Regions from separate parts of the Desulfosporosinus sp. Tol-M2 genome, predicted to be linked through region 1. Evidence: riboswitches for the same ligand, from Rfam matches in the RefSeq annotation. Region 1 holds a riboswitch; each other region holds the start of a gene.
The links. A riboswitch is a leader RNA that binds a small molecule or an ion and turns the genes downstream of it on or off. The one in region 1 is predicted to bind molybdenum cofactor.
Positions count from the first base shown of each region.

Region 2: linked by a shared signal. The riboswitch ahead of AC6I5A_RS09005 ([FeFe] hydrogenase, group A) and the one ahead of AC6I5A_RS06410 (molybdopterin-dependent oxidoreductase) in region 1 are both predicted to bind molybdenum cofactor.
Region 3: linked by a shared signal. The riboswitch ahead of AC6I5A_RS14395 (sulfide/dihydroorotate dehydrogenase-like FAD/NAD-binding protein) and the one ahead of AC6I5A_RS06410 (molybdopterin-dependent oxidoreductase) in region 1 are both predicted to bind molybdenum cofactor.
Region 4: linked by a shared signal. The riboswitch ahead of moaA (GTP 3',8-cyclase MoaA) and the one ahead of AC6I5A_RS06410 (molybdopterin-dependent oxidoreductase) in region 1 are both predicted to bind molybdenum cofactor.

Region 1 is NZ_JCAIJG010000086.1:2,112-7,099, reverse strand. It holds partial or broken gene AC6I5A_RS06410 (molybdopterin-dependent oxidoreductase) at 1-1,288, opposite strand, end outside; molybdenum cofactor riboswitch at 1,615-1,753, opposite strand; gene AC6I5A_RS06405 (aminotransferase class V-fold PLP-dependent enzyme) at 2,783-3,934, opposite strand; gene AC6I5A_RS06400 (putative Se/S carrier protein) at 4,017-4,277, opposite strand; gene AC6I5A_RS06395 (double-cubane-cluster-containing anaerobic reductase) at 4,310-4,988, opposite strand, start outside.
Region 2 is NZ_JCAIJG010000118.1:27,405-32,392, forward strand. It holds gene AC6I5A_RS09000 (NADH-dependent [FeFe] hydrogenase, group A6) at 1-886, shown strand, start outside; molybdenum cofactor riboswitch at 1,218-1,349, shown strand; molybdenum cofactor riboswitch at 1,421-1,552, shown strand; gene AC6I5A_RS09005 ([FeFe] hydrogenase, group A) at 1,768-2,931, shown strand; gene AC6I5A_RS09010 (iron hydrogenase small subunit) at 2,956-3,324, shown strand; gene AC6I5A_RS09015 (formate dehydrogenase subunit gamma) at 3,369-4,034, shown strand; gene AC6I5A_RS09020 (TM1266 family iron-only hydrogenase system putative regulator) at 4,616-4,867, shown strand; gene hydG ([FeFe] hydrogenase H-cluster radical SAM maturase HydG) at 4,948-4,988, shown strand, end outside.
Region 3 is NZ_JCAIJG010000201.1:25,198-30,185, forward strand. It holds gene amaP (alkaline shock response membrane anchor protein AmaP) at 1-344, shown strand, start outside; gene AC6I5A_RS14385 (DUF2273 domain-containing protein) at 341-589, shown strand; gene nusB (transcription antitermination factor NusB) at 601-1,038, shown strand; molybdenum cofactor riboswitch at 1,157-1,274, shown strand; gene AC6I5A_RS14395 (sulfide/dihydroorotate dehydrogenase-like FAD/NAD-binding protein) at 1,372-2,214, shown strand; gene gltA (NADPH-dependent glutamate synthase) at 2,214-3,626, shown strand; gene AC6I5A_RS14405 (bifunctional 5,10-methylenetetrahydrofolate dehydrogenase/5,10-methenyltetrahydrofolate cyclohydrolase) at 3,639-4,490, shown strand; gene AC6I5A_RS14410 (cyclodeaminase/cyclohydrolase family protein) at 4,490-4,988, shown strand, end outside.
Region 4 is NZ_JCAIJG010000157.1:1,351-6,338, forward strand. It holds gene AC6I5A_RS12070 (NYN domain-containing protein) at 1-815, opposite strand, end outside; gene AC6I5A_RS12075 (MogA/MoaB family molybdenum cofactor biosynthesis protein) at 1,116-1,613, opposite strand; gene AC6I5A_RS12080 (MOSC domain-containing protein) at 1,613-2,047, opposite strand; gene moaC (cyclic pyranopterin monophosphate synthase MoaC) at 2,174-2,665, opposite strand; gene moaA (GTP 3',8-cyclase MoaA) at 2,669-3,640, opposite strand; molybdenum cofactor riboswitch at 3,731-3,861, opposite strand; gene mobA (molybdenum cofactor guanylyltransferase) at 3,957-4,544, opposite strand.

The sequences.
Region 1 (4,988 bases):
TACCCAACAACAATTGAATGATGGCATAGGCCCGAATGCCTTGCGTACCCGTGGTATGCTGGGTCATGCCCATCGCATAGAGAATAGTGCCCGGTTTCCCTTTAGAAAAGGCGTCGGCGATTTCTTTAATTTTCGCGGCCGGGATCCCGGAGATTTTTTCGGCTGTTTCCAGGGTATAGCGGGCATAGTGAGCTTTGAGCTTAGCAAATACGCTATCCGGGTCCTCCAGACTGTCCGCTTTCAGGGGTTTTTTATCCGGCCCAAGTTGGTAACCCCAGCTCGCGGTAGCATACTTCTTTGTTGTAGGGTCAAAACCGGAGAAGAGGCCATCTTCTAATTTATAATCTTTACTGACCTTAAACAGAGCATTAGTGTAATTAAGAACATATTTCTCATCGTATAATTTCTTTTCAATAATATAATTAATAATAGCGCCCAGATAGGCAATATCCGTTCCCGGACGGATTTGGGCAAAGATGTCGGCTTTGGTAGCCGTCAGAGTAAAGCGTGGATCGACGACGATTACTTTAGCGCCTTTTTCTTTTGCCCGAAGAATCCACCTCATGGCAATCGGATGATTTTCAGCGCAGTTGCTTCCCGCAATTAAAAAGACCTCGGCATTATTCATATCTGACCATGAATTGGTCATCGCCCCACGACCAAAGGCAGGGGCCAACCCGGTTACGGAGGAAGCATGGCATTGCCTGGCCTGGTGGTCATGATGCGGGGTCCCGATTACCCGGCAGAATTTCGTAAATAGGTACGACTCTTCATTGTCCACTTCGGCAGAACCAAGAAAGGCGATTCCGTCCGCACGGTTAACCGGCAGCATTTCCTTTAGTCCGGTTTTCGCATTGACCACCTCATCAGCGGCTTTCCAAGTAGCCTCCCGGACTTCTTTGGTTTTCTTGGCGACGCGGTCCAGCGCCTCTTCCCAGGAGATGTCTTCCCAATGATCCGCCCCGGGAGCACGCCGTTTCGGCTTAGTCACCCGATCCGGCGAGTAGGCGACATGTGATAAGCTTGCCCCCTTGGGACACAGCACTCCCTCGCTGACCGGATGATCCGGGTCACCTTCCAAATGAACTAACTTACCCTCTTTCACATACAAAAGCGTCCCACAGCCACCGGCGCAAAAATGGCAGATGCTCGGGACCTTTTTGGTTCCTTCCAGTTTCAACGCATACCCTTTGGCCTCCGCAACGGCCGGGTCAAAACCCAGACCAGTGGCCAAGGCTGCAATGGAAAGCCCTGAGAGTTTAAGGAACCCACGACGAGAAACATCCATCTCTTCTTCCTCCCCTAAAAATGTTTTCTTAAACACGCCATGACCAATCCCATGAATTTACTTCTTGATCAAAGCATGATCAGAACTTTGTATCTAGACATAAGCGACGCTCCTTACACTTCAATCATTCCTTTTCTATTTACATGAAAAAATAAAAAAACTCCTATCTTAATTAGGAGGGTAAAGTTCATTGCCATGCTAAATTAGGGCATTGGTTACATCAAAAATACGCGCTCTCTCCCCCTACTCAGAAACAACTTACGGCACCATTATTAAAGACACCTCTCATTACCGGCGCATAAATGATGCGGGCAATGCAAATTGTCTTCTCAGTGCCATTGACTCCTTTCCAATATAAGGGAGATAAACCCGTTTCCGGATTTACCGTGTCGGCATAACAGCCAAGTCGGCTAATTCCCCGTAGCCGCAGCTTTAGGTGAAGTAGCTTGGGAGCTAAGTTTTAAAAAATTATTAAATTTCAGCAACGTTGTAACGCTGTTGCTAAAAAGTCTAAGGGTTGGCAAATTAGGGTTCAACAACGACGAATAAAGGCAGGAATGTAGTACAGCCAAATCAATGATTCGCCAACAAGCAAGTCGGATGAAGCATTAAAGCATAGATGAACTCATCCGCCAAAGCTCCAAAGAGAATCGGTGAAGAAAGGCCGCATCAACTTCAGGTCTTCATTTGCGCCACTGTAAATAGAAACTCTATGAACCGCCGGTTCATGTAAGTTAACTCACATGCAACGGGTTATAATTTGCTTAAACCTTGTACTTGATAGCACTTTCTCACCTCCCTCAACGCCGACTTGATGCCGACAGTATTTCAACGAAGCTGCACTTCTAACGCCGCTCGGTTTTGATATTGCCGGAGGATATGCTTGGCGGATAATTATATCCTCATAAACTGTTACTTCAACACAAGTATATATTATATATAATGTCTTTGTAATGTTAGTGTATCACTTTTATGTGTTCTTGTCACTAGCACATTTTGGTCACCAATGAAGAAATTTATAGAATCCTTTGAAATTGAAAAAATAGAGTAGGGGCAATTACTCGGGTCTTTGACAGTTACATAAATACAGATATCCCTAAAAGCCTTGTTTTCAGAGGCCACTGAAAAAGTCAAAGAAGCCATTGCCTTAAAAGCAGAGGCTTCTTATCACGAAAAATGGGATAATATAGAGTAAAAAACAACTTAAAGAGGGTTTGGGGAATGTTGAGGACATACAATCAGATGAAATTATCCGAATATAGGAATCTATACGATGTAGTGGTGCTACTTCGGATCCGTAAAGTTGATTGACAACTGCTGTGTAAGGGAATATGGCGTACCGGATCAACCGCATTCCTATATGACATCCGCGCCTGCGGATAATTATCTTTCATTTGGGCTATAGACAAAGTCGTTGACGATTTCTTTTGTCAACATGCTCCCTTCAAAGCTGTTGCTGTAATAAATAATGTAAGGGATTGCCCGTTAAGGTAACTAACCACCTTTACTCAGCCTCAGCATCCCATTCAGAAAAGTTTCAATTTGCTCACGGGTGGAAAAATAACTTAAACTAATCCTGCAGGTTCCCTGATGCAAAGTACCAATGGTCCGATGCGCCAGAGGAGCGCAATGGAGGCCGGAACGGGTGACAATACCAAAATTATTCTCCAAAAGAAAACCCAGTTCGCCGCATTCCAGACCGGCCAGATTTAGAGACAAAACAGCGGTCCGCTGTCGGTTGTCCACAGGGCCATGAATTGTCACTCCCTGAATTTGCCTTAACCCGTCAACCATCCTGTCCATCAGTTCCAGCTCATGATTTCGAATAGCTGCCAGACCTTTTCTCATGATAAAACTGACGCCTGCTCCTAAACCGGCAATTCCCGGTGTATTGGGAGTGCCGCTCTCATACTTATCCGGGGAAAAATCAGGCTGTACCATTTCCTCGGAAAAGGAGCCGGTACCTCCCTCGAGCAGTGAATCAATGTCCAAACCGGGCCGAATATAGAATCCGCCCGTACCTTGCGGACCGAACAGGCTTTTATGCCCGGTAAAGGTCAGAACATCAATATTTTGTTCTCCAATATCAAGCGGGATTATCCCGGCGCTTTGGGCCGAATCCACCATAAATACTGCGCCCTTATTCCTGCAGAGCTGCCCTACTTCCCGGACAGGCATAATCGTGCCTGTCACATTGGAGGCTGCGGTCAGACAAACCATGCAGGTATTCGTACGCCAGGCTTTCTCCACCTCATACGGGTCCAGACTGCCGTCGGCAGCACAGTCCGCGATGGATATTTCCACTCCGGAATTTTTTAACTTACTGAGCGGCCGTACCACAGCGTTATGCTCCATCGAACTGATAATAATATGATCCCCCGGCTTCAGATATCCTTTGAGCACCGTGTTGATCGCCTCTGTGATATTCTTGGTAAAAATCAGGCGCGAAACATCCGTGAAATGAAAGAGCGCGGCCAACGCTTCCCTGGTATCCAGCAGCACCCCTCCGGCTTCCAGCGTTTTACTGCTGCTGCCCCGGTACGGACTGCCGCCCAGTCGACGGTTGTAATGATCAATCATCTGATAAACAATCTCCGGTTTTGGCCAGGATGTAGCTGCATTATCTAAATAGATCAGCTCTTTCATTTCACACTCCTATTCTCAAGGGAACTTGCTATTTGCTCAATATACATAAACCCTTCCCCTTGCCCAAAGCCCAAACAGCAATTCAACAGGTCTTGTTCCACACCGCCGTCTTGCGTTGAATCCTGACAATACCCCCTGTTTTGATGTTGCTTCCCGCAAGAATCTTTTCCACCTGCGCCACATTTTCCTCACTGACCAGCAGCGAGATGCCGCAAAAACTGCTGGCTTCACGGGGAGTCGGTGAAATACTGCACTTTACCTGAGCCTCTTTTAATTTCCGGTGCAGGCGAAGACCTTCCTGATGATTGGGAAAGAGTACGTAGTAATCATAAATTTCCGCCATGATTCATTCAACCTACCTGTTACCTATTGTTCCTATTGTTTCAAGATTTCCAGAAAAGCCTGCACTCTGGTGCGCAGCTGTTCCATGTCCTGTTCGCTGTAATCTGTTTCCAAATGTATATTGGGGACGCCCGCTTTATTTAAAGCTTGTTGGACCAGATACCCTTCCGTGGAATAAAGGCCGCAGAACTGCAGGCTGCAATCAATCACCCCGTCCACCTTATATTCTTTCACCAAACGCAGGAGATCGTCGATCCGTCCGGTATTAGGCGTAAAGCAGGCACAGTTGGTCTTCATGTAGCGCGCGGCCAAGGCTTTGATTTGTTCATCCAAAGTTTTACCGCTTTCATCAACCAGATTTTCAAAATAACGCGTGCCGGTGCAGAGTTCCTCGACTACCACCACAGCGCCGCTGGTTTCAAGAATATGGTGCAGTTTCCAATTAGGAATAGCCATCGGTGTGCCTGTGATCAAAATGCGCGGTGTGTCGGCTGGGAAAACACCCTCGCCCGCTGCTATTCTTTGCTCCAGTTCAGCGCAAAGTTTGTTGGTTTGGGCGGCAAAGCGGACCGGGTCGTCATAGAAGGCTATTTGCGTCACTAATAGCGCGTCTTTGCCGCTGATCGGCACCGGTGAATGTTTCCGGGCGTTGTAAAGACGGGCCAGGGCTTGCCGTTTTTCATTAAGAACTTTGATTTTTTCAGCTAAAGCT
Region 2 (4,988 bases), on a different contig from region 1:
CGAACTTCTTAGCCGTCTGAAAAATAGCGGAACCCTCCCCATGTTTACCTCCTGCAGCCCCGGCTGGATTAATTTCTGTGAAACTTATTATCCCGACCTGCTGGACAACCTGTCTACCTGTAAATCACCCCAGCAGATGTTCGGTTCCCTGGCTAAGACCTACTGGGCGGACAAAATGGGAATTCCCGCGCAGAAGATCTTCTCGGTATCCATTATGCCCTGTGTAGCCAAGAAGTTTGAGGCGTCCCGCCCAGAAATGAACAGCAGTGGATTCCGGGATGTTGATATCGTGCTGACCACGCGGGAAGTTGGCCGCCTGTTCCGGATGAGCGGTATTGACTTTACGAAGCTGGCGCCCGCTCCCTTCTCCCCCTGGATGGGCGAATATACCGGCGCTGCCGTTATATTTGGAGCCACCGGCGGGGTTATGGAAGCTGCCCTGCGCACAGTTTACGAAGTAGTGATGGGAGAAACTCTTCCGGACGTTAACTTTACCGTAACCCGTGGTTTTGAAGGAATTAAGGAAGCTGCGGTTGATCTCAAAGGGACAGTGGTAAAAGTAGCTATTGCGCATGGCCTTGGCAATGCCAGAAAACTCATGGATCAGGTTCGACGCGGCGAATCCCCTTATCACTTCATTGAAATCATGGCCTGCCCGGGTGGCTGCATCGGCGGCGGCGGACAACCGATAACCAAAGCCAATGCCAAACGTGTCCAGCGGATTGATGCTATCTATGTCGAAGACGAAGCAATGGAGGTTCGGAAGTCACATTTGAATACGGAAGTAGCCAAGCTTTATGAAGACTTCCTGATTGAACCCCTGGGACACAAATCTCATGAGTTATTGCATACGCACTACCACGCTAAGAACAAAAAGTTCCTGTAACTGATGTTTGGGTTTGCAGAAAGGTCCATGCGGCTGCTCTGCAAGCACTCTAACTTATAAATTTTACCCTGATAACAAGGTTATTGCTGAGTTAAAGGGGTCATCATCTTAAAAATCATGATATTTTGACCGCTTACTCTATTATTTCAGGGTAAGCGTTTTTTCAGTTAATCTACGAAAGGCAATTCGTATAAATCAGTTTTTCTTTGACTGTGAGTCATAATGTTCTTGCAAGTTAATCTCAATAAAGCTATAATCAGTTATAGGTTGTTTATGCATGTTTACTAAGGATTACCTATGTTTATGGCACGTTTATCGCACACAAAAACTTAATTAATCCTATCTCCGAGCCGGATCAACCTAATGAGTAATCTATGGTAACCGGCCAGGGCTTAAAGCCCTCGGGGTGTACCTGGAAACGGGTATGCCTTCACTATTGAAAAGGAGGTGACCAGGCCAGTTAGGCTTTTTTGGCGTGGCTTCACTTTCTGTAGGTGGAGTCTTTTCTATTTATATTTATGATTCACAAAACTTAATTAATCCTATCTCCGAGCCGGATCAACCTAATGAGTAATCTATGGTAACCGGCCAGGGCTTAAAGCCCTCGGGGTGTACCTGGAAACGGGTATGCCTTCACTATTGAAAAGGAGGTGACCAGGCCAGTTAGGCTTTTTTTGGCATGGCTTCACTTTCTGAAGGTGGAGTCTTTTCTATTATGAGCTGATTGATGCAGGTAATGTATGTGAATAAATTGGTGAAGGTACTTGGTGTATAAGGATACACTTATACATAAATATAAGTGTGGTTATAATAAGATTTAATCGCTTTTTTCAAATTACCAAGAGAATGCTTTCTAAATTATGTTTTTAGGAGGGTGAATAGTGAATTCTGTAGCAGCTGAAGGTATTATAAGTGTTACTGCCCTATGCAAGTCCTGTGATCACTGTACTCCAATATGTCCTACGGGTGCCATAACCGGAAAACTTGGCGAACAACATCATATTGATCAAAAAAAATGCATCAATTGCGGGCAGTGCCTGATTAACTGCCCATCCGGAATAATCAAAGACCAGAGTATGATCGCAGAAATAAAGGCAGCTTTAACTGATCCGAAAAAATTTGTAGTAGTTCAAACTGCGCCGGCAGTCAGGGTAGCTTTAGGTGAAGAATTTGGCAAGGAGCCGGGGTATAATGCCAAAGGTAAAATGTTTGCTTCTTTAAGAAAATTAGGTTTTGATAAAGTCTACGACACGGAATTTACTGCGGACTTAACAATTATGGAAGAAGGCACTGAGTTAATTAATCGGGTATTTAAAGCAGTAGGACAACCCGGTTACGAAGAAAGCGGTCCCTTACCCCAATTTACGAGTTGTTGTCCAGCCTGGATTAAATATGCAGAGGATAATTATCCTAAAATCCTTCCTCATTTGTCAACGGCCAAATCTCCCCAGCAGATGTTTGGAGCATTAGCCAAGACATATTTACCCCAAAAACTGAACATCGATCCTGCCGACGTTTATTCTGTTTCTGTCATGCCTTGTACGGCTAAAAAATATGAGTGCAACCGGCCGGAAATGATCAGCAGCGGCCACCAGGATGTGGATGCGGTAATAACGACTCGCGAACTGGCCCAGATGATTAAGGACGTAGGGATAGATTTTAATATCCTGGTAGATGAACAAGCAGATTCTTTTATCGGTCAATCCACCGGTGCGGCTACGATTTTTGGTGTGACCGGAGGTGTGATGGAAGCGGCGCTGCGTACCGCTTATGAGTTATTGAGTGGGCAAACTTTGGATAAAATTGAATTAAAAGCTGTACGCGGACTGGCTCCGGTTCGAGAAGCTACAGTTCCGGTGCCAATCAAAGCTTTGGGGAATACAGTTTTCCCGGTGAAAGTTGCCATAATAACCGGAACTAAACATGTAGGCCAGGTAATTGAAGATGTATTGGCAGGAAAACTCGACTATCATTTTATCGAAGTTATGAATTGCCCGGGTGGGTGTATTAACGGTGGTGGGCAACCGATCCGGCGGGATGCCTAATAAAAATAAAAAGGAGAAATAACGATGACATTATTTCATGAAAAAGAAGGCATAAACAGGCGGCAGTTTCTAAAAGGAACAGTCGCGTTGGCAGTGGTTGCAGCCTTTTCCGGTCTGTTTATGAAACTGGGGTTCAGCAGCGCCAAAACCAGTACTGATTATATTGCCCAAAGATCAGCCGGGTTATATTCCTTGGATGAAAAGATGACCATTCGTAAGTCGCACCTGAATCCTGAAGTTCAGCAATTATACAAGGAATTCTTATCACCGGGAGAAGTAAAACCGCTGAGCAGCAAGTCTCATCATTTGCTGCATACGCGCTACGGCAAGGATATTCCCGCATTAATTGAGGAGCTGAATCATCCAAAAGAAGATGTAAAAGCTGTATCATAAAAAGAGATAAGAAGATATGAAATGTTGGAAAGGAGAGGCTATAAATGAGTAAGGAAATTGTCAAAGGCAAAGCCTTAAAGCATGGTACGCAGACCCGGACGATGCATTGGATACACTTAATTACTTTTATCCTCCTGGGATTTACTGGAATAGGCTTCCACTGGTCCGGCAACGGCATTAACAACCTATTTGGAGGTGGTGCGAACGCATCACTTGTCCATGTTTGGACCGGCGTAATTTTCACGTTAGGACCTACTCTCTACATTCTTTTAAATTTTGATCGGTTCGCGCGTTTTATTGACACCATTACAACTTTTACCAGGAACGATATGGCCTGGTTTAAAGTCCTGGGTGGTTATGTGCCCTTCATTAAAATGAAAGTAAGACCGCCACAAGATAAATACAATGCCGGGCAAAAAGTTCTCGGCTGGTTAGTTATTATAGGCTGTTTTTTGATGATTTTTACTGGTTTTGAAATGTGGCTGGGACGTCATACTGTATCGGCTGCTTTTTTAAATACTTGCTATGCGATTCATTTTTGGACAGGGATGGTTTTAATTATAATGATAGCAGGGCACTTCTATTTGGCGGCAATTAATTCGAAATCCCGCGGTGAATTCGCATCTATGATGATTGATGGTTATGTGGATGCGGCATCAAGTGCCGAGCATAACAGCAAGTGGTTTTCCGAGCTGAGGAAAGAAGCTTAAGGTCGTAATGGAGATGTGCTGAATTGAGAGAAGATTCACATTTGCATAATATTATGCTATACTTTAGTATAAAATAAGGTGCAAAGGGCAGTCGTCTAAACACGGATACGAACGAAGAATCTTATAAAAAGAAGAGGGGATATGTAAATGGATTACCAGGAGGTTCCTGTAATCCGGGTCAGAGTTTGCAGAAAGGTCCATGCGGCTGCTCTGCAGGCGCTCTAACTTATAAGTTTTACCCTGAGAACAAGGTTATTGCTGAGTTAAAGGGGTCATCATATTAAAAATCATGATATGTTTGACCGCTTACTCTAATATTTCAGGGTAAGCGTTTTATTTTGGCTAAGCCTTCGCTTGAGACATTCTCTGTTTTCCCCCAGCGTAGCAAAGTACGAGGGACAACTCACACCTGTAACGTTAGATTTTGTGATTTGAAAATATTTTTTGTCTCACTTTTCAGTAAATTCCTCAAGATGATAAAGTGCGTCATCCTCACATGTTAAGAGGGAGTCTCACACTGGATGAAAAGGGGGTCTATGAGTCAGAACGTTTGATGCCTCAAGAAAGGAATGGGTATAAGTATGACAGAAAAGCGTTTGGGAGTTATCGGGGTAGTAATTGAAGACCGGCAGGTGGTTGGCAAGGTTAATCAGATCTTAAGCGAGCATGCCGATCTGATTATCGGCCGCATGGGTCTGCCCCATCAAACCCGGGAAGTAGCCGTCATATCTCTGATTGTTGATGGCAGCACTGATCAGGTCGGCTCCCTGACCGGGAAACTGGGCAACCTTCCGAAAGTTACCGTCAAGAGCGCGCTCACCAGAATTATTTAAGGTCGAAGTAACCACAGAATTTGAAAGGTTTATATTTAGGAGAGGTAATAGCATTAACACAAAAAGTTGGAGGTCTAAAGATGAAAGCGTATTTGGCGAAGGATTTCATTATCGATGAAGA
Region 3 (4,988 bases), on a different contig from region 1:
TTTTGTTTGTGCGTCCGCGCAGAAGTTCGGTTCGTACGTTTCAAACGTCTTCCAAAGGGGGAAATGTCCGAATTTCTCAGGATGCCCTGCAGGAGATTATTGCGCGAAGTGCAATGGCGCTGCCGGGTGTGTTGCATGTTAAATCGAACCTTAGAGAACGGGAAACTGGTCTTCAGATAATGGTCTCTTGCCAATTTGAGCAGGGCGAACGAATTCCAATAACGTCCGAAGAACTTCAAGCAAAGGTCAAGGCGGATGTCGAACTTTATACAGGAATTATGGTAACAGAGGTGAAAGTGCTGGTGCTAAGTTTGGATAAGGCCCATTTGACACGCGTCCGATGAGTGAGTTCTGGTCGAAAATTGGAGAGAAAATCTCCAGGTTTTTAGTATGGGTCATTGACAATCATCCGGGCAAATTCATCGGAACGTCAATAGGTTTAGTTCTGGGTTTGCTAATGGTGACTCTTGGCTTTTGGCGCACACTGGTCTTGGCCTTGTTTGCTATTCTGGGATTTGTGTTAGGAAAACGCCAGGATGATTATAAATTTATTACAACTTGGTTAGAAAAAAACTTGAAAAAGTACTAGGAGGAATTTCCTTGAGTCGAAGATTAGCCCGTGAAACAGCCCTGCAAGTGCTTTTTCAAAGGGACCTGACGAAAGAACCGCTGATTACATCCGAGGAAGTTCAACATTGGGCAACGGAATTTGTAGTCCCCGAGGCCAGTAGAAAGTTTGCTCAGGAATTAGTCGACGGAACGATAGCACATCTGGTTGAAATAGATAATATGATTACTTCATTTGCTCAGGATTGGACCATTAGCCGTATGGCGAACGTGGATCGGAATGTGATGCGTTTAGCAACGTATGAGGTTCTTTTCTGTCCGGACATTCCAGGACGAGTCAGTCTAAATGAAGCGATCGAATTAGCAAAGCGCTTTGGGGGCGAGGAATCGGCAAAGTTCGTAAACGGAATTCTTGACGGTATAGTCGCTAGGATTTCGAAACTAGAACGAAAAGAGCCTATAGGCAAGTAATTGTATGGGCTCTTTTATTAATTCACAGATAATCTTCAGTTACAATTTCTGATCCCAAGGGATTAAATGCGACAAGATTTTATTGCTATTACGAAAAATGTAATCTATAATAAAACAAGTGTTATATTTTCTCCAAGCTGACTTGTCTGGGTGCATTGCATATGATAATCGGCCAATGGGTTCTATTAGAAATGATAGGGCCTTCCGTGTTGAGAAGGAGAAATATGAGATGACTTTTTGTTATGTTTTTTTGCGACCTAAGGTTATCTTAAAAAGAGAGCTTAGGTTTTCCCTTGTTGAGTCAAAATTATCAAGATATAGGGGAGAAGTTAAATGTATGACGTAGTTAAAAAAAGACTACTGGCACCGACAATTGTCTTGCTGGAAGTTGACGCACCGGCTGTGGCGGCCAAAGTTGAGCCTGGACAATTTGTTATTGTGCGGGTAGATGAGTTGGGTGAACGCATTCCGCTTACAGTCATGGACTTTGATCGAGAAAAAGGGACCATCACGCTTGTTGTGCAAGATGTGGGATATTCTTCAGCCCTCATTACGCACATGAATGAGGGGGATAAGTTTCAGGATTTCGTGGGTCCGTTAGGTGTTGCATCCGAAATTGAAAATTATGGTACGGTTGTGTGCGTCGGAGGAGGTCTGGGAAATGCCCCCATTTATCCGATTGCCCGGGCTTTAAAAGCTGCCGGGAATTATGTGATTTCCGTCTTAGGTTCACGGAGTGCGGATCTTTTGATTTTAGAAGAAGAAATGCGTGCCGTGAGTAACGAAGTTGTGATTGCCACGGACGATGGCAGTAGGGGTGTTAAAGGGTTTGTGACAGACGGGCTGGCTCAGGTTTTAGACCAAGGACATCAGGTTAAGGTGATTTGGGCAATTGGCCCCATGGTCATGATGCGAGCAGTTGTGAATTATACCCGGCCAAAGGGCATCAAAACGATTGTCAGCATGAATCCAATTATGGTTGACGGGACTGGAATGTGTGGTGCTTGTCGGGTTAGTGTAGGCAATGAAACCAAATTTGCCTGTGTGGATGGACCGGAATTCGATGGACATCTAGTGGATTTTGATTTAGCTATGCAACGTTTAACCTTTTATAGGGACGAAGAGAATCGGGCTAAGGCTCGGCTGGAATGTGACCGCGAAGGAGGGCATCACTAATGGCGGAGAATGTTGAGAAGACCAGGAAAGTGATCATCCCTCGTCATGAAATGCCCTGTCAAGAGCCTCAGGTCAGGGCGCATAACTTCGATGAAGTAGCCCTGGGCTATACACAGGAAACGGCTGTGGAAGAAGCAAAGCGCTGTTTACGCTGTAAGAAACCTTTATGCATTACGGGATGTCCTGTCGGAGTTCTCATTCCGGAGTTTATTGAAAAGATTACGGAAGAGGATTTTCTGGAAGCCGGCAAGGTCCTGAAAATTAAGAATTCCTTGCCCGCCGTTTGTGGTCGGGTTTGTCCCCAGGAAAATCAATGCGAAATAAAATGTATTCTGGGAAAAAAAGGGGAGCCCGTGGCTATCGGCAGGTTAGAGCGTTTTGTAGCCGACTATGATATGAAATTTGGCGAATCTACGTTTGAGAAACCGGTACCGACCGGTAAACGTGTCGCTATTATCGGGGGAGGACCTTCCGGATTGGCGTGTGCCGGTGATTTGGCAAAAGCTGGGCATGGAGTGACGATATTTGAAGCGCTGCACGTTGCCGGGGGCGTTTTGATGTACGGGATTCCGCAGTTCCGTTTGCCGAAGGAAATTGTGCAGACGGAGATAGCCAACCTGAAACAAATGGGGGTTGAAATTCTCACGAATCAAGTGGTCGGCAAAATTACTTCCGTGGATGAACTGCTGGGTAACGGATACGAGGCCGTGTTTATCGGTACAGGTGCCGGACTGCCCTACTTTATGGATATCCCTGGAGAAAACCTTAATGGGGTATATTCCGCGAACGAATTTTTAACCCGGACTAATTTGATGAAGGGTTACAAGTTCCCTGACTATGCAACCCCGGTTAAGGTAGGGAAAAATGTAGCGGTTCTCGGTGCGGGAAACGTCGCTATGGATTCTGCGCGCACCGCCTTACGTTTAGGCGCTGAAAATGTTTCTATTATCTACCGACGTTCTCGCGCCGAGATGCCGGCAAGGAATGAAGAGCTGGAGCATGCGGAAGAAGAGGGGATCCATTTTCATCTCTTAACCAGTCCCGTTTCCATCGCGGGAGATGAGCGTGGGTGGGTTAAAAGCCTAACTTGTTTGCGCTATGAACTTGGAGAGCCGGACGCTTCCGGACGACGTTCTCCGCTTGCTATTCCAGGATCAGAAATCGAGATTCCGATGGATACGGTAGTCGTGGCGATTGGGCAAGGACCGAATCCTTTGGTGACAACGTCTACTCCGGGATTGGATTTGAGCAAACGGGGTAACATTGTTGCTGACGCAGAAACGTTAATGACTTCTAAGCCGGGAGTTTTTGCGGGCGGAGATATAGTTACCGGAGCGGCTACCGTTATTTTGGCGATGGGAGCCGGTAAAAAGGCTGCCAGTGGTATTGATCAGTATCTTAAAGCGAAGTGAGGATTGAGTCAATTGGCTCAGTTATTGGATGGTAAAGCGGTAGCCAAGGTTCTCAAGGAAGAAATTCGTGAGGAAATTACCCAGTGGAAAAATAAAGGGTTACAGCCAAAACTCGCGGTGATTTTAGTCGGAGATGACCCGGCTTCAGTCGTTTATGCCCACTCAAAGCAGAAGGCTTGTGAGGGTATAGGCATGGCCTTCGAACTCTTCGTAATGTCGGCAGATTCTCTCGAAACCGAAGTTTTAGAGCGGATTGAAGGTCTGAACCAGGACACGGAAGTTCATGGCATTATGATTGAACTTCCCCTGCCTAAGGGAATACGCAAAGAAAAGATCATGGCCGCAGTACGTCCGGACAAGGACGTCGATGGGGTTCATCCGCTCAATCGGGGGTATATTTTAAGCGGCCAGGACGGGCTTTTCCCAGCAACCCCGCAAAGCTGTATGGAATTACTGCTGCGTTGTGGGGTTGAGATTGCGGGAAAACATGTTGTCATCGTCGGGCGGGGAGAAACTGTCGGTAAACCCCTTGTTTTTCTGATCTTGAAACACAATGCTACTGTGACTATTTGTCACTCCCAAACACCCGACTTAGGGGCTTTTACCAGTCAGGCTGATATTTTGATTGTCGCCGTAGGACGCGCAAAATTGATCAAAAAGGATATGGTCAAAGCGGGTGCGATAGTTGTTGATGCCGGGATCAATGAAATTCCAGGCGGAATTTGCGGAGATGTGGATTTTGATACTGTTCAAGAAGTCGCCGCCTTGATTTCCCCGGTACCGGGTGGGGTTGGTTCTTTGACCACTGCCTTGGTGCTGCGTAATGTGCTCAAAGGAATCGCCCTGCAAGGGAGGACGTATTAATGGATACAAGTAAGATTTGGGAATGGACGACGGAAGAATTTCTGGCCGTGTCTGCCAGCTCTTCACCGACACCGGGTGGGGGTAGTGTTTCCGCTTATGTTGGAGCCCTGGCGGCGGCGATGACTTGTATGGTAGCTCGGCTCACATTGGGTAAGGAAAAGTATCGAGAGGTAGAACCGCAAGTGCAAGAGATTCTAGCTCAGGCCGAAAGGGTACTTGCCTTACTTAAAACCGGACTGAGTCAGGATATCGCCGAATTCTCGAATTTTATGGCTGTTTTAAAATTACCGAAAAGTACGGCGGAGGAAAAAACCGTGCGTACTGAGAAACTGCAAAAGGCTTTAGTCTCGGCTACGGATACCCCGCTGGGAATTGCCCAAAATTGTTATAAAATCCTGCAATTAGCTCAGGAACTTGCTCCAATTGGCAACCTTGGCGCGATCAGTGATGTTGGCGTTGCGGCTTATTTAGCGGAAAGTGCGCTGAAATCAGCAATGC
Region 4 (4,988 bases), on a different contig from region 1:
TCCAGTAATTTTTGACGCTGAAAAACTTCTTCACGCATGGATCCTAACGCTTCCAAAACCAAGGTATTCTCTAGATTGAGAAGGTATATTTTTGTTTTACCAATTTTGAGATTCGGATCGGGGTGCTCCTTCTCAAGGAGTATAGTTTCTTTTAACGTATACCGAATGAACTCTTTAACTTGCATAATAGATCGTCCCAGAAGCTCCGTTAAAGCAGCTCTCGCCTTAGTTGATGCAACGTAGGGCAAGCGAGTCTGTAGATCTCCCAGGATCCGGATCCCTTGTTCCAAATCCCGCTCCGGATAATACTCTGTTTCAGGCTGTTCATGAAGGAACCACTGTAAAAGATCCTCCCCCTTACAATAAGGGTGTAGCGCATGATGAATACTTCCTGCTACCCCGATCACTTTTACTTCTTTCCCCCAAGCCCGGACTTTTCTGAGTAGTGAAAGAAAGTCACCGTCCCCCGTAAGCAACAAAAACATGTCAAACGTAGACTCTCGTGTCAGCAAGATTTCCTGAGCCTCAAGCATTAATTCCAAATCTGCTGCATTACGGCGAAGTCCCGTACTGGCATAATTATTTTTCCCAAAGACATGACGCGTAAAGACATTCGTTTTCTCAAACATCGTTTGTGTTCGCAAAAACTCTTCCCGATCAAAGTTGGCGTAAAGATAGATGGCCAATAAGTCGATATTGTTTTGTATTGTATAAAATTGCAAAAACCGTGCCAACTGTTCCGGCGTTAAGTCATAACCCCTCTCTAATAATCCCGTCCAAATGTTTTCGTAATCGACAAACGCAATGGCTTTCACGAAATTCACCTCCCAAGCCATATGTCTACCCTATTATACACAAGACCATGGACAGAGGTGACAAGCACGGTAATACTGATTATAGGTAAGTCCCGACTAGTATAAAGAAAACTTGGCTGGCGCCTAGCCTTAGCGAAGGCGGCTGCCTAGTTGCACTTATGCTTACCCGAAACTTATACTTTCTGCCCTGAAAACAACCTGTTTTCATTCATCAGTGGTGCCGCGCAGCGGCATGGGGGTCTGATAGTACAAAAAGAGATTGGTAGATTAGCTACCAATCTCTTAAAGCATTAGTGACTATCATTTGACTGTTGTCGCACACTCTCCGGCTTCCCCTTTGAGGATTTGAATTCCATGAGAAAGGGCTGGGGCAATTGCGTTAAAACATTCGCGCGCCGCCTTGGGACTACCCGGCATATTAATAATCAGCGTTTGTTTACGAAGGACGGCTACTGCCCTGCTTAGCATAGCCTTACTTGTCACCTTTAAGCTTTCCATCCGCATCACTTCTGCAATGCCGGGTACCAAACGATCCGAGACGGATAAGGTGGCCTCAGGCGTAACATCACGCATTGCAAAACCTGTCCCGCCGGTCGTTAAAATCAAATCCAGACTAAGTTCATCCGCCCATTGGCACATTTTTTCAGCAAGTAACATTTGCTCATCCGGGAGCACTACATACTCCACAACCTCCCCGCCAATGTCTTGAACAAGCTTAATAAGCGTTGGCCCGGAGAGATCCTCCCTTTCTCCACGCGACCCTTTGTCACTAGCCGTGATGACTCCTACGCGAAGCATTAAGCTATCACCTCGATGCTGTCCCCGACTCGGACCACTCCGCCTTCCAACAACCGGATAAAAATTCCTTCTCTTGGCATGACACAGTCCCCAGCCTGATAGAAGATTGCACATTTCGTATGGCATTCTTTACCAATTTGAGTGACTTCTCCGATACTGGTTTCCCCTATCTTAAGTTTTGTTCCCACGGGAAGGATGAATAATTCCAGTCCTTCCGTTGTCAGATTCTCCGCAAAGTCCCCTGGCCCAACATCCAACCCTTTATCCGTCATCTTCTTGATACTTTCCATCGCCAGCAAGCTGACCATACGATGCCAATCTCCACCATGCGCATCTCCTTCCAGACCAAAGTTGACTTTCAAAATTCCTTCGCCTACATTCTTTTTGCGCATTCCTTTTTTTTCACTCGTACAAACCGCAATTATTTTACCCATTATATAAAATCTCACCCTTTCATCTCATCAGTGGTCATCGAATAAAAAAAACTTGGTTTATGAAACATAGCTTTGTAAATGTTAGCAGAACTTATCCAAGGACTGACGCAATTTTCAAAATTCGGACTACGAATCATGCACTTCGAACTTCGAACTTCTATAATGTCCGCTTTTTCCCCCTTGCTTTTCAACTAGATAGATATCCCCAATTGTCATTGTTTTATCTATTGCTTTACACATATCGTAGATCGTTAACGCTGCAACACTGACCGCCGTCAGGGCTTCCATTTCAATCCCGGTTTTTCCATTGACTTTTACTATCGCTTCAATATTTACCTCACCGGGTTCCACTAAGTTAAACCTAAGCTTAGCCCCTGTGATCAGGAGCGGATGACACATAGGAATTATCTGGGATGTCTGCTTTGCCGCCATAATCCCCGCAACTTGAGCCACCGCCAAAACGTCGCCTTTGGCGATTAGCCCAGAGCGAATGCGCTCAAAAGTCTCTGCTTTCATCGTAATTCTCCCTCGAGCAACTGCCATACGGGCCGTTTCAGCCTTATCGCTGACATCAACCATTCGGGCGCGCCCTTCTTCATCAAAATGGGTTAAATCCACTTTTTACCCTCCAATCTGAGACATGACACGTTGACCTTGCAATGCTTCGTCATTCATATGATGCTTTGCGGGTTTATGCCAAACTGCTTGGGCAAAAAGATCCCTTAAAATTTCGTCCGAGGTTCCATTTCGTAGGGCATCACGCAGACTCACTTCATTTTTGCTATGCAAGCAAGGGCGCAATTTTCCATCCGCCGTTAAGCGTACACGATTGCATGTATCGCAAAAATGACGACTCATGGCGCTAATAAAGCCAATGCTACCCTTAAAACCCCTTGGTTGAACATACTCTGCCGGTCCCCCACCCAAGATCCCCTGAGTTAGAATGTTCTCTTTTAGTCCTAAGAGCTCTTTCATTTCTTGAATTGGAACAAAATCAGCCCGTTGCTTAGAACTAATGCCAATTGGCATCAGTTCGATGAAACGGACATGGAGCGGATATTGTTTTGCTAACTTCAAAAAGTTCGGCAACTCGTCCGTATTAACCCCCCGGACGACCACGACATTGATTTTTACCGGATCTAGGCCAGCCTCAAGCGAGCGAAAGACTCCCTGAATTACACTGGAAACCTCTCCCACACGAGTGATAGCTCGAAAACGCTCTGAGTCCATAGTATCCAAGCTGATGTTCACTCGCTGAACGCCTGCTGCTTTTAAATCGAAGGCCATTTTCGGGAGTAACAATCCATTGGTAGTTATCATGAAGTCCTCGACCCCTGGAATTATGGCGCCCTCCCGCAGAAAGTCCAAAATTCCTTTACGTACTAAGGGTTCTCCCCCTGTGATACGAAAGCGACGAAACCCTAATTGCGTACTGATCCTCATTAGTCGAAGAATTTCTTCAAAGGAAAGAATAGAATCATGCGGCATCCACTGCACTCCTTCAACTGGCATACAGTATATACAGCGTAGATTACAGCGATCTGTCACTGATATTCTCAGATATTCGATTTTTCTTTGAAATTGATCCAGCATAAAAATCCTCTTTTCAAGATTAAATTTGGTAAAAAACTTAACCAGTTGAAATAAAAAAACCCGCGGTCTGTAAACAACCGGAGGATTCAATCCACCTGTCGACAGACTCCTTTCCAGCAGGAGATATTACAGTTTCCCATAATACCCGAGTGCCTTTAAGCACTTGTCTGGTCACCATAGCTTCTGCTTTAGGTAAACCAGCTTTGGAGCAATGACAAAATATTTAATTTTTTTCAGTTAAATTCCTTTTTCTTTATATAGAGGTAATTCGCGATATATTGCATTATTCTTTTTTCTCACTACCTAATACATTTTGTCAATTCGGATTAACCTTAATGATCGCCGACCATTCGTCTGGTGTGTTGACGTTATAAAAGACTTTGCTCAAATCAGAGAAGGCTTGAAGTTCTTTTTCTTTCACATACCGTACAGAACAAGTTGGGTAAAAATCAATAATCTTGAAGTGACCCGCCTCGAGATTATTTTGGATTATGGGAATACAACGTCGATGGTAAAAGGCATGTAACGGATGGAAGCCATCTTGAAGCTGCGGAACAACAACATCATACTCCGAAATCCACGTCGCCAAAAACCGGATAAGCTCAACACTTAGAAACGGCATATCACAGGCTACAAAAAAAACCTCATCATAAGTAGCCGCTTTTAAACCCTGATAAAGTCCTTCTAAAGGACCTCGACCAGGAATCTCATCTAGAATAACCTGTACTTCGTAGCCTACATACAGTTCAGGCTTGTTGCTGCTAATTAAAACTTCTGTAAACACGGTTTGCAAAACAGCTAGACTCTGCTCCACTAAGGGTCTTCCTTCCAGTTCCAGGAAGGCCTTATCTTTTTTCATTCGCGAGCTTTTTCCGCCTGCTAGCAAAATACCCGTCGCCTTCAACTTTGGAAGTTGTTTCCCGGAGTTCTGCAGTGAATTAGTAATTTTTGAAGACCCCCTCGTATTCAACAGACAAAAACGGGTTAAACCCGTTCCCCCCAACGGTTACGGGTACCCCGTTCGCATCGGTATCCGTTCTCTTTTCTTTATAAGTATTAGGAACTAGAATATTTCTCAGTAATAAAATTCCTTTACCCGAAGGAACTGCATGGCGAGTGCACAGTACTGTCAAAGGGGTGCAGTGTAGCTAATCACATCTTGATGTTTTATAACTCTCCACCCTAATCCTGTTTGATTTTTATTTACGACCAACTATTCTGCCTTAAATGTACCACATCAGACTTTCCCTGTCACTTTGGGAAATTCTGACAACATAGCAAGCCAATTTCCCCAAGAGAAAAATCCAAATATTTTATAAAACATTCAATATTTACACTTCTACCCTTT